3 regions of the Ammoniphilus sp. CFH 90114 genome follow, and region 2 is predicted to be linked to each of the others. Evidence: predicted binding sites of a transcription regulator. Region 2 holds the regulator's gene; each other region holds the start of a gene.
What was found. Region 2 encodes Rex, which represses fermentation and respiration genes when NADH is low (regulators of the CRP and FNR family bind a similar motif). Its sites were predicted from a motif close to TTGTGAAATATTTCACAA; they were not measured.
Positions count from the first base shown of each region.

Region 1: EIZ39_RS06185 (YdjY domain-containing protein) is a predicted target of Rex. The motif match lies at 2,162-2,179, and genes of this name have one in related genera.
Region 3: EIZ39_RS18995 (hemerythrin domain-containing protein) is a predicted target of Rex. The motif match lies at 2,119-2,136, and genes of this name have one in related genera.

Region 1 covers NZ_SDLI01000002.1:310,678-314,936, forward strand. Annotated here, with positions in the region: gene EIZ39_RS06175 (S-layer homology domain-containing protein) at 1-127, shown strand, start outside; gene EIZ39_RS06180 (peptide ABC transporter substrate-binding protein) at 365-1,999, opposite strand; gene EIZ39_RS06185 (YdjY domain-containing protein) at 2,217-2,894, shown strand; gene EIZ39_RS27245 (TVP38/TMEM64 family protein) at 2,961-4,115, shown strand; gene EIZ39_RS06195 (dihydrolipoyl dehydrogenase family protein) at 4,134-4,259, shown strand, end outside.
Region 2 covers NZ_SDLI01000008.1:35,887-40,145, forward strand. Annotated here, with positions in the region: gene groES (co-chaperone GroES) at 1-194, opposite strand, end outside; gene tatC (twin-arginine translocase subunit TatC) at 486-1,253, opposite strand; gene EIZ39_RS17525 (redox-sensing transcriptional repressor Rex) at 1,246-1,893, opposite strand; gene EIZ39_RS17530 (molybdopterin-binding protein) at 1,920-2,912, opposite strand; gene EIZ39_RS17535 (MogA/MoaB family molybdenum cofactor biosynthesis protein) at 2,906-3,421, opposite strand; gene EIZ39_RS17540 (5-formyltetrahydrofolate cyclo-ligase) at 3,505-4,083, opposite strand; gene abc-f (ribosomal protection-like ABC-F family protein) at 4,170-4,259, shown strand, end outside.
Region 3 covers NZ_SDLI01000009.1:85,211-89,469, reverse strand. Annotated here, with positions in the region: gene EIZ39_RS19005 (PrkA family serine protein kinase) at 1-338, shown strand, start outside; gene yhbH (sporulation protein YhbH) at 373-1,527, shown strand; gene EIZ39_RS18995 (hemerythrin domain-containing protein) at 1,621-2,070, opposite strand; gene EIZ39_RS18990 (SpoVR family protein) at 2,240-3,670, shown strand; gene EIZ39_RS18985 (hypothetical protein) at 3,749-4,259, shown strand, end outside.

The sequences.
Region 1 (4,259 bases), on a different contig from region 2:
AGATTTCGTAGTGAAATCCCATGATGGATCTGCTATGTCTGCGACGGATATCCGTACTACGGATAAAGTCGAGTTATGGAAGAACGCAGATAACGAAGTATATCTAATTGTAGTAGAAAAGCGATAAGTAATGGGAGAAGGATGTGCCTATTTTGGTGCATCCTTCTTTTTTTGCTTGTTTGGGGACACGTTCAAGTTAAGCGGATAAACTTCCGTTATTTCCAAAAGTGGCGCAGAAAAAGGGAAAATAGGTGGAGGATAACAACTTTATCCTCCTATTTGCCGGTGATCTACCCAGCACCCGGATCCTCCCAGAATCAAAAAAAATAAGCGGAGTAACCTCCGCTTATTCTCATCAAATCTATTACTCCATGTAAGCCCACTTCAGGTCAAGACTTCCAAGACCGTCCATGTAAACATCCTTCAAGTTGTCAGCCTTCATGTAGTTGTAAGTGTAGAAGTAGATTGGCATGAATGGCATTTCGTCCATAAGGATCTTCTCAGCCTTTTTGAAGTTTTCCATACGGGCATTGTTATCGTTCATAGCGTAAGTGTCGTTAATTAACTTCGTGAATTCTGGGTTTGTCCAATACGTGCGGTTGTTACCTTCAACTGCAACGAAAAGCTCAAGGAAGTTAACAGGATCGTTGATATCCCCTAACCAAGCTCCACGGGACATCATGTATTGGCCAGCTTTTTCTTCTTCTAATTGTACTTTTCTTTCTTTATTTACTAGAGTAACCTCAACGCCTAGGTTAGCCCTCCATTGATCTTGGATGGCTTGAGCAAGTTTCGTGTTCAGCTCTTGAGTGTTGTAAAGAAGTTCAATAGGAGGAAGGCTGTCTTTACCAAGTTCCTTCAATCCTTCTTCTAATAGCTTCTTCGCTTCTTCTACGTTGTTGTCTTGGAATAGACCTTTTTCATTCTCAGGAATCATAGTTGGAGGAACCCAAGCCATAGCAGGCATTTGTCCACCTTGTGCTACGTTTTCTACTAAGCTCTGACGGTCAATTGCATAAGAGAATGCTTTACGAATTTTTGCGTTCGTGAATGGCTCTTTTGTTGTGTTAAAACGGTAGAGGTAAGTACCAGCGATTGGTTGGCTAGTTACTTTACCTTCTTGTAATAGAGGTACTAGAGCATCTGGTGGAATCTCAGAAAGAGGGGATCCTGCCCAGTCCAATTCTCCTGCTTCAAACATGCTTACTTCTGTATTTTGATCTTCAATGACCATCAACTTAACGGTGTCACCTTTAACAGATGCAGCATCCCAATAGGTGTCACTCTTCTTAAGTACTAGTTCAGATCCATGAGCCCATTCAGCTAGCTTGTAAGGACCATTACCAACGTGTGTGTTTGCTTCCGCATGCCAATTTGTATTTCCTTCATTAACAGCCTTGTTCATTGGGTAGAAAACAGAGAAAGCAGTAAATTCTAAGAAGTAAGGAGTTGGGTTGTTTAAGGTTACTTGAAGAGTCTTTTCGTCAAGAGCCTTCACACCAACATCGTCAAGGGATGCTTCACCCTTCTTTGCAGCTTCAGCATTCTCGATCAAGTATAGTAAGTTAGCATAAGGAGCTTCATTGGTAGGAGTTAGAATCCACTTCCAAGCATATTCAAAATCGTGGGCCGTGACAGCTTCACCATTGCTCCATTTATGATCGCGGATGGTAAAAGTATAAGTCTTAAGATCTTCGGAGATTTCTACCTTCTCAGCTGCTGCTTCATGAGGCTTTCCATCCATTCCGATTCTCATTAAACCTTCCATAGTCGCACGAATAACGGTGATGGATTGTGTATCTGTGGCGATACCAGGGTGTAGGGAAGGCGGTTCCGTCTGAATATTCATACGGATAACGCTTTCTTTCTTTTCCGCTGCCTTCTCTTCGGTTTTGCCATCGTTAGGACTTGGAGTAGTCTCTTGGTTGGAGCTACAGCCAGTGATAGCTAAACTAGCGATCATCGCCGTGCTGAGTACGCCGGTGAATAATTTCTTCATCTACTATTACCCCCATTTATTTATTTAAGATGCTAGAGACCTGCAAATCTACTATATCATTACTTTGGTAAACTTTGAAGTACATATTTTCTGTTGGTATAATTTTTTGAGTTTTCTTGTATGTGCTAAATGCTAAAGAAAAGTTATCATGCAAATTAGATTTTGTGATATATTTTATAGGGTCAAAAGGAATTATTTATTGGAGGTGCTATCATTTATGAAGAAATTGACTTATCTTTTACTGGCCGCTCTGGTGGCTGTCTCCTTGACAGCTTGTGGTGGAGGACAGGAAACCAGTGGGGGAGCAAAGGTGAAAGGAACGCAAACCGTTGCGGCTGAAGGAGTAGATACAACGGAGCAGCAACCGCTAGTTGTAGATAAAGAAGCAAAGACGGTCAAAGTGTTCGCTAAACTTAATGGTAAATATACGGTTGAGCCTACTCGTCATGGTCTTAACTTCCATGAGGGAAAATATGGTGGTCAGGCATTATTTACTTCTTATGCTAACCAAGCTAACTTCCACGATGCTTTAATGGCCATCGGAGCGGAAGCAGGCAATAACTTGACCCCGGATACGGCAGGTCAGACTATTGAAGGCTCTGTTCTGGATGTAACCATCTCTTGGGAGGGAGCACCTAAGGAGTATAAGATGACAGAGCTGGTATTAGATTCTACGGGGAAGCCAATTGAGTACAAGTTTGGTGGGAATCATGCTCGCTCTATTGATGCCTTTACAGGTTGTCTAGCTTGCTTTGACAGCTGCCCAGTGGGGATTACAAGCAATCATCACCAACACCAAGGTGCTTTTGCGGACAAAGAAGTTGAATTTATAGGGAACAAGGATGTATTACCTGCAGATGGAACACCAGTCATCGTAACTTTTAAATTACTCTAATTTTTTTACTTGTTGGGCATAAACATGCGTTTATGCCCTTTAACCAAATAGGAGGTGATGATCGACATGTCAATCGCACCCACCAATCGAACTTTTCAATTCATTTTTGGTATCTTAAATGCCGGCTTTTTCTCGTTCATATTTAGCTTAAGCTTGGCTAATGCATTAGTAAAATGGACGTGGCTTGATATGAGAGCCAACCTAGGAGCCATGGTTCCCGTATTTGTTGGAATAGCGATCATCCTATTTCTCCTGAATCAATTTTTTGTTTTAGACCATTGGCTTATTTGGGAGAAGCGATATGTTCATGCTAGTATCTTGGTAGGCGGTCCTCTAACCCTATTGATTGTCCAGTCCTTTCAATGGGATCGGCTGCTTATCGTACCAGCCTACGTTCTCCGGCAGGGAATCTATATGCCTCATCTTTCTCTTAGCCAAATGAATTCAGCAATTTTAGTGATATTTATCGTTGGGCTGTTAAGCCACTTGTTTTACCAAAAACAGTTGGAAGAAGGGAGAAAAATCATGACGAAAGCACAACGTAATTCAATCTTTGCTGTTGTTGGTATAAGCTTTGTCTTTGTATTGCTTTACTTTGTTCAGCCAGGAATAAGGTATTTTATTAATGATGCTTCTGCTATGCTTGCAGCCGCTGATATTGAGGCCTTTCGTGACTATCTCTTATCCTTTGGTTATTTTGCACCAATCGTTTCTGCGTTGCTTATGATCTTTCAGGCGGTCCTAGCTCCTTTACCCGCGTTCGTGATTACCTTCGCAAATGGGATGCTGTTCGGAGCCTTCTGGGGCGGTCTGCTTTCTTGGAGCAGCGCGATGCTTGGTGCGGCTTTATGCTTTTTCATTGCACGTTCTTTAGGAAGACCCGCTGTCGAGAAGTTAGTGAGTAAATCCGCAATTGAGATGACAGATAAATTTTTTCAGCAGTACGGTAAACAATCAATTCTCGTATCAAGGTTGCTGCCCTTTATTTCATTTGATGTGGTAAGCTATGCTGCAGGGTTAACTTCCATGAGATTCTGGGGATTCTGGATTGCAACAGGGATTGGTCAGGCTCCAGCCACCATTCTTTATTCTTACTTAGGTCAGACCGCTTCAGGGTCAGTGAAAATTCTTTTCTGGATCTTCATTGTCACGATCTGTCTAGCGGTGATCATTTCAGCATGGAAAAAGAAATCCAGTCTGGCAAAACAAATTTCTGCTTAAATATAAAGGTGGCTTACTATGAAAACTTATGATCTCATCGTCCTTGGTGGAGGGGCGGGAGGATTGGTTACAGCTGCCGGAGCAGCTAGCTTTGGTGCTAAGGTTGCTCTTATTCAAGACGGACCGTTAGGGGGAGATTGTCTA
Region 2 (4,259 bases):
AAGATAACTTTGTCGCCTTCTTTCACTTCAAGGGCAACGCGCTCTCCGTTCTCAATACGTCCAGAACCTACAGCTACAACGCGGCCCTCTTGAGGCTTTTCCTTTGCTGTGTCTGGTAGAACGATCCCACTTGCTGTTGTCTCTTCCTTAGCAATTGCTTCGATAACCACGCGATCACCTAATGGTCTTAACACTGTGAAACACCCTCCTTAAGGACATTTGCGTTTTATTAGCACTCATTCAACTTGAGTGCTAACACATTTATTATAATAGTCATTTTTCCCCAACTTTGCAAGCCCCTAAATCACTTTTTTTATTAAAAATTTGTAAATATATGTATGAACTACAGATTTACCCTTTCCATTTTGTCCCAAGGTGAGGCTAAGCATACCAAGGGTCATATGTGGAGAGTATTTTATCGATTTTAGTGAATCCTGAAGGGACGCAACCCAATCCATCACAAAAAAGAGGAGATCACTCTCCTCTTAATCGTCTGTTTTAATAATCGCAAATTCTTCTTCCCATTCCTTGTCTCTTTCCTTCTGTTTGCGATAGACGAATCCGGATAGCCAGATACTAATCTCATAAAGCGCAATGAGCGGGATGGAGACAAGAATATTGGATATAAAGTCTGGTGGGGTAACTAAAGCTGCGATGGTGACAAAGATCAATATAGAATACTTGCGGAACTTCTTAAGAATCATCGGGTTGACCACCCGAATCGTGGTCAAAAACAAAATGACGACTGGGAGTTCAAAAAGCAAGCTGACAGGAAGAATTAAGTTAAACATGAACTGGAAATATTGCGTTAGCCCGTAGGTTTCTTCTGCCCCCAAAGCAAACGTGAAGTTGGACATAAACCCAATAATCATAGGAAGTAAGATATAATAGCCGAAGCTTAAGCCCAACAGCAGTAAGATAATGGCAAAAGGAATATAAATCAGCAAGGCCCTCTGCTCCACTTGGGTAAGTCCTGGAGACATAAATCGCCACACATGAAATAAAATAACAGGCAACGTCAGTATAACAGCAATGATAAAGGCCACTTGCATATAGATCCGCAGAGCATCCGAGAACCCAAATACATGCCACGAAATGTTAGACGCAGCTGGATCATTCTTTAAATGTTCTACAAGGGTTGGTGCTACGACAAAACCTATGATCATAAACAAGATAAAAAAGGAAATAACCCAAATAAGCCTTTTTCTTAGCTCAGATAGGTGATCCACCATTGACATTTCTTTATCATTCATTTTCTTCTACGACCACCGGTTCATTTTTTTTCAAAAAGTAGACAAGCGACTGCAACTCAACGCTAAGATCGATATAATGAATTTTTATATCCTCGGGTACTTGCAATCTAGTCGGGGTAAAATTTAGGATTCCCTTAATTCCAGATTTCACAAGTTGATCCGTAACATCTTGCGCTGCATGTACCGGCACGGTAAGGATAGCAACTAATGCATCCTCCTCTTCCACTACACTTACAAAATCATTCAAAGGATAAATCGGGATTCCATTTATCTTTTGTCCAACCTTCGATGGATCATTATCAAACGCGGCAACTATCATCGCGTTATTTTTTAAGAAGTCATACTGAAGGAGAGCGGTACCTAAATTTCCCACTCCCACGAGGATAACATGGGTTGTTTCATCCTGCTTCAAGAACTCTCTTAGAAATTGAATTAAATACTCTACATCATACCCATAACCTTTTCTCCCTAACGCTCCTAAATAGGAAAGATCTCGACGTATTGTTGCTGGATCAATATTCAGCGACCGGCTGAGCTCTGCTGAAGAAACCCTAGTAATACCCAATGAGGAAAGCCCGTGAAGATATCGAAAATATATGGGAAGTCTCTTCGCTGTTACTTTAGGTATAGCTTGTTCCATGAGCTCACCTCCTCATCGTCAATTTACTAACACGAATGAAATCCTCCGTAGCCCATGGAGGTAATATCTTTGGCTGTGATCTTCTCTCCCGCAAGAATTCTAGGCAAGAACACATCAAAGGAAGTATGCGGATCATGCATTACGCATCCTGGTAGTCCCATGATCGGAATATCCCCGTAATAGGCCATCAGCAGCATAGAGCCTGGAAGCATAGGGGTTCCGTAGCGGACCACTTCAGCTCCTACCCCTTTGATTGCGCCAGGTGTACGATCGTCAGGATCCACCGACATTCCTCCAGTCACGAGGATCAAGTCAACCTTTTTATCGATAAAGTACCTTATCTCATTCTGAATCTGCTCGGCATCATCATTCGCAAGTCTTTGCTCTATTACTTCAGAGCCGAAAGCCTTAAGCTTCGCCCGGATGACAGGACCAAACTTGTCCTGAATTCTTCCGGTATAAACCTCACTTCCCGTTGTTACGACCCCCACCCTCATAGGCTTAAAGGGCTTCACGGAGAGAGCAGATTGTTCTGCTAATCGTTCAACTGCCAGAATCTTGCCTTCCTCAATAATCAATGGGATGGGCCGAACACCAGCCAAGGATTGACCCGGTTGGACCACTTGATTATCTACTAAGGTAGATAAAGAGATTCCTTCTAGTTCATTGACCTGGTGAACAATATCTGCTCGAACCTTGAGCAAACCATGTATCTTGGATTTAAGTGTCACTTTTCCTTCGACTGGCTCTGTTAAGAGGATTTCGCCCCCCGCTAGTGCCTTCGCCATTCTTTCCGCTCCCTCATTCTCATGAAGGTAGCCAACAGGTATGTCCATGATATAAATATGTCTTTTTCCGATGTCTAACAATAGAGGTATATCTTCTGGTGTGATTTCATGCCCCGCCTTAAATGCTCTTCCTTTAAACTCACCTGGGAGAATACGAGTCAAGTCATGACCGAGTCTCATTCCCACAGCTTGTTCAACTGGCACTTCTATCAAGTACGAAGATTTCACCACTTTTCCTCCCTTGTAATAGATCCAACCCCCACATTCCCATGAATGATATTAATCGCATGTGGAATCTGGTCGCATATAGCTGTAAAACACTCTTCCACTCCCTTAGGGTTGCCAGGAAAGTTCACAATTAGGGTGTTGCCTCGTGTACCTGAAATCGCACGAGTGAGCATCGCACGACGAGAATTCGCAAGAGATGCCCTTCTCATCTCTTCCGCTAGTCCTGGAACATGGCGATCGATAACCCCTTCTGTAGCTTCAGGAGTCACATCCTCCGGACTAAGTCCCGTTCCACCAACGGTTAAAAGTAAATCCACTCTTTCTCTATCCGTTAGCTCAATCATAGTCTCCTTCAGCATCTCGATGCTATCGGGAACAGTGCGATGAATATGTATCTCACTATCTAAGTGCTTCTTTAGCAACTCAATTAGCTTTTCTACGCTATCGTTTTCTCTTTCTCCTCGATAAATCGAATTGCTCGCTGTGACAACACCAATTTTATATACAGACATGAAAATCCTCCTAGTTGAAAGATAAATAAGTCTCAGTTCAGTAACAAGAGTCCATCTATATTGTACATGATTTCACAACGTAATTAAAACGAATTTATACAGTCAATCCATCCCTCGTCCGTAACAATGGTTTCCATCCGGAAGTCATGGTCATCCATTGGAATGGATTCTACGATTTGTTCTACAAAACAAGGTGCGATCATCCTTGGCAGTTTAGGAAGCTTTGACAAAAAACGATCATAGTAGCCCCCTCCATACCCAAGTCTTCCACCATTATGGTCAAAAGCTACACCTGGCATAATAATAAGATCTATTTTCTCTAGATTCGCTGTCGGTGATATTTCGGGGTCAGGCTCTAAGATGCCATAGATTCCCGGAACTAAGGTTTCCCATCCCCTAAACAGGTAAGGAACCATTTCTTTTTTTTCTACAAACGTCTTCGGAATAACGACTTCTTTTCCCTCTTGCAAGGCCGTCGATAACAGCTCACGAATATCCACTTCATCCCCAAAAGGGACAAAGGAAAACAAAGTTTTTGCTTCTTTATAGCTTTGGTTATCTAATATTTGACGAACAATTTGCTCAGACTTTTTCTTTCTTATACTGCTCTCTATCTGACTTCTCTTGGATAGTATTTGCTTTCTTAACCATTTTTTGCTCACTATGTTCATCTTCCTCCCTTCCCCGTCACCTTTCGCATAAGGAATGTGGTAAACTAAAGAATGTATATTAATACGAGGTGACATCCATGATTTTATTACAAGCAGTTGACATTTCCAAATCGTTTGCTGCAGAACCCATACTCAGCGGAATAAACCTGCAGATTCAAACCGGCGAG
Region 3 (4,259 bases), on a different contig from region 2:
ATGAAAAGCTGATGAGATCCATTGAGGAACAAATTGGTATCTCGGAGAATGCGAAGAAGGCTTTCCGAGAAGAGATCCTCATTCGTATCTCGCACTATGCACGCAAAGGGAAGAGGTTCGAATATAATAATCATGAGCGCTTGAGGGAAGCGATCGAGAAGAAGCTCTTCGCTGATCTTAAGGATGTCGTTAAGATTACCACTTCATCTAAAACACCAGATGAAAGCCAGTTGAAGAAGGTTAATGAGGTAACGAAGAGGTTGATTGATGACCATAGCTATTGCCCTCACTGTGCCAACGAGTTGTTAAGGTATGTAGGAAGCTTGCTGAATCGTTAGAGCTTTCGAACGGTAACGCCTAAGGAGGAATCGAATGAAAGAGCCTTTGTATATCGTATCCCAAGAAGATTGGTCACTACACCGCAAAGGCTATCAGGATCAGGTAAGGCATCAGGAAAAGGTAAAAGAAGCCATCAAGCAAAATCTCCCAGATCTCGTAAGTGAAGAGAGTATCATCATGTCTGATGGTAGAGATGTTGTAAAAATTCCGATACGTTCTCTTGATGAATACCGCTTCCGCTACAATCACAACAAGAATAAACAGGTTGGCCAAGGCAAAGGGGACTCTAAGGTGGGCGATGTTATCGCCCGCGATGGAGACCCAACACAGGGAGCCGGCAAAGGGCAAGGGGCTGGAGACCAGCCAGGTCAAGACTATTATGAAGCAGAGATTTCCGTTGAGGAATTGGAAGAGATGCTGTTCGCGGAAATGGAATTGCCCAATCTAAAACAAAAGGATCAGCAGAATATTACGGTTACCGATATTGAATTTAATGATATCCGAAAAAAAGGGCTTATGGGCAATATCGATAAGAAGCGAACGATCCTGGAAGCCATTAAGCGAAGTGCTATGACCGGTAAGGCGCAGCTTAAAGGAATTACAAATGATGATCTAAGGTTTAAGACATGGGATGAAGTGAAAAAACCAAGGTCCAATGCTTTAGTCATCGCGATGATGGACACAAGCGGAAGTATGGGGATTTTTGAAAAATATATAGCCCGAAGCTTCTTTTTCTGGATGACTCGCTTCCTCAGAACCAAGTATGAGAAAGTAGAAATTGTATTTATCGCCCATCACACCGAAGCGAAAGAGGTTACGGAGGAGGCCTTCTTCTCTAAAGGGGAAAGCGGGGGGACGATTTGCTCCTCTGCTTACCGGAAAGCCCTAGAAATCATCGATACAAGATATCCTCCTTCTCAGTACAATATTTATCCGTTCCATTTCTCTGACGGGGATAACCTAACTTCGGATAATGAGCGGTGTGTGAAGCTGGTAGGAGAATTAATGAAGAGGTCCAACATGTTTGGCTATGGAGAGGTCAATCAATACAATCGTCACTCGACCCTTATGTCTGCCTATAAGCATGTTAACGATCCCAAGTTTAAGTATTGTGTGATTAGAGAAAAGGGCGAAGTTTATAAAGCACTTAAGTCTTTCTTCCAGAAAAGAGAAGAAGCTGTTAAATAAGGATTAATGAAGGCATCTTGACTAACTCGGTAATAGGGTTAGTCTTTTGTTTATGATTTTGAACAACAAAAAAGAAGACATCAAAACATAAGTTTAGTTAAGATGTCTCAAATGTGAACTTTTTTGACTGAAATGCTTTTTGATTAGTGGGAACAGCACCTGTTCTTCTTCAAAGATGTGGGCTAATTGATTAATCAATACACATTGAATAGAATGTGCCCATTCCGTATCATGTTCATCGAATGAATCCATAGAATCCATAAGTACCATCAACTGCTTTCTGATCTGATTATGCTCGTCTATGATAAATCCAGAGATCTCCTGAGCATCAGAGTAATACATCTCTTTTAATAAAGGTAAAAGAATCTCCTCTTCTTGTTTAACATGCTCTTCCGTTAGTTTAAACAATTGAGAGATCAATTCTTTCATTACAGGACGAGTAGCGGTGAATATCAATTTCTGTGCTGTATTTGAGATTGATTTAAGCTCCTCATGCTGCCCAATCAGTAGACTTATACGGTCGGTTACAGTGTTCTCTATCATGGTTTATCCCTCCCCTACAATTATTGTAAATCGGGGAAGGCTGATTGGCTGTGAATAAGTTCACAGGGGGATTTATACTTCTAAGCAGGCATAAAGGGCATTTTCTATCACATATAGTATGGATAAGGACAGTTTTAAGCTATCGGTTTAAATAAGGTGAGGTGAAAAGATGACGCTAGAGGAAAAAAAACAACTCGAAAGAGCCATTGATGAAATTACCGAAATCGCAGTAGGATTTGGTTTGGACTTTTACCCTATGCGTTATGAGATATGCCCGGCGGATATTATATATACCTTTGGTGCGTATGGCATGCCGACCCGTTTCTCTCATTGGAGTTTTGGTAAATCCTTTCACAGGATGAAGCTTCAATATGATCTGGGATTAAGTAAAATCTATGAGTTGGTTATTAACTCGAATCCATGCTATGCCTTCCTATTGGAAGGGAACAGCCTGATTCAAAATAAGCTTATTGTTGCTCATGTTCTGGGACATTGTGATTTTTTTAAGAATAATATTCGTTTTTCGAATACCAATCGGGATATGGTTGAAAGTATGTCAGCCAGTGCTGAACGCATACGCCAATACGAAATTTTATATGGGAAGGAGGAAGTAGAGAGCTTTCTAGATGCTATATTAGCCGTTCAGGAGCATATTGATCCTGGATTGTTCGCCTCTAAACTTCGATGGAGCAACCAGGAGCCCCGGAAGGAGAAAAAGGGATTGGCGAAGAGTGGCCGCTATGATGACCTATGGGGACTCGACCCTGAAGAACAAGCAAAAAGAAAGGCGGCCGCTGAAAACGAAACCAATGAGACGAAGTTTCCGCCCGAGCCAGAAAAGGACCTCTTACTCTTTATTGAAGGCTACGCCCCTCATTTGAAGGACTGGCAGAAGGATATTCTGACCATCATGCGAAACGAGATGCTTTATTTCTGGCCGCAGCTTGAGACTAAAATCATGAATGAGGGTTGGGCTTCCTATTGGCATCAAAGAATACTCCGAGAAATGGAATTAACCGAATCAGAAACGGTCGAGTTTGCTAAATTGAACGCAGGCGTAGTTCAACCTTCCACGACAAGCATCAATCCATATTACTTGGGCTTAAAGATGTTTGAATATATAGAAAATAAGTGGGATAATCCGACGGAAGAAGAGCAACAAAAATTCGGACGAAAGATGGGGCAAGGACGCAAAAAAATGTTTGAAATTAGAGAACTTGATTCGGATATTTCCTTTATACGCAATTACTTAACAAAAGAACTTGTGGAAGAATTAGATATGTATGTGTTTGCCAAACAAGGCAACGACTGGACCATAACAGATAAGACCTGGGAGATCGTCCGCGACCAGTTAGTCACTTCACGTGTGAATGGAGGATTTCCTTATCTTACTGTAGAAAATGGAGATTACTTAAAGAATGGTGAGCTCTATATTAAACACCATTTTGAAGGGATGGAGCTCGATATTAAGTATGTGGAGAAAACCCTGCCATACGTTTATAAGCTATGGGGGAAAACGGTCCATCTGGAGTCTACTGTGGAGGAACGACAAGTCCTGTTTAGTCATGATGGCAAGAAAACTCACCGGAGATTTATGTAATGGTAAAAGGAGCTGGTTGACCCAGCTCCTTTTCTTCAGTTAAGATCATATTTATTTCCGTTTAGAGGGTGGATGTGCATGATTTATTGGGATTCTGAAAATAAACAGATTATGACAAGTCTTTGTCGATCCTGTCCTGACGATTATTTTGCGCCATATAGCCAAGATCTACAGCACGTCGGTTGCTGCAGCTATAGCCCTGTTTTTTCCTTGTATGAAATCTGGAAGATGGTGAAATCCGGGAAGCGTGAATTCTTTATCAAGCGCATCTATGAGAATGCGGATCGAACGCTAGCAGAATACGAGGTTGTTGTTCATGCTTATGTGCATAACAGCTATGAACATATTACCCGGGATCAGTTTCTTTCCAAGACAGAGCTTACGGATTGGAAGCTTAAGTTTTCGGTATGTCAATTTTTCGTCGAAGGTAAAGGGTGTGGTCTTGATCCTTATTTTAAAAATAGTGTCTGTCGTTCGTTTATATGTTCAGCCGTGGAGGAACAACTGGGCAATGAGGACCAAGATCATTTGAAGGAATGGGTGCGCCTCATTCGTTTAGAGAGTGAAACGTTTAATGAACATCACAAAA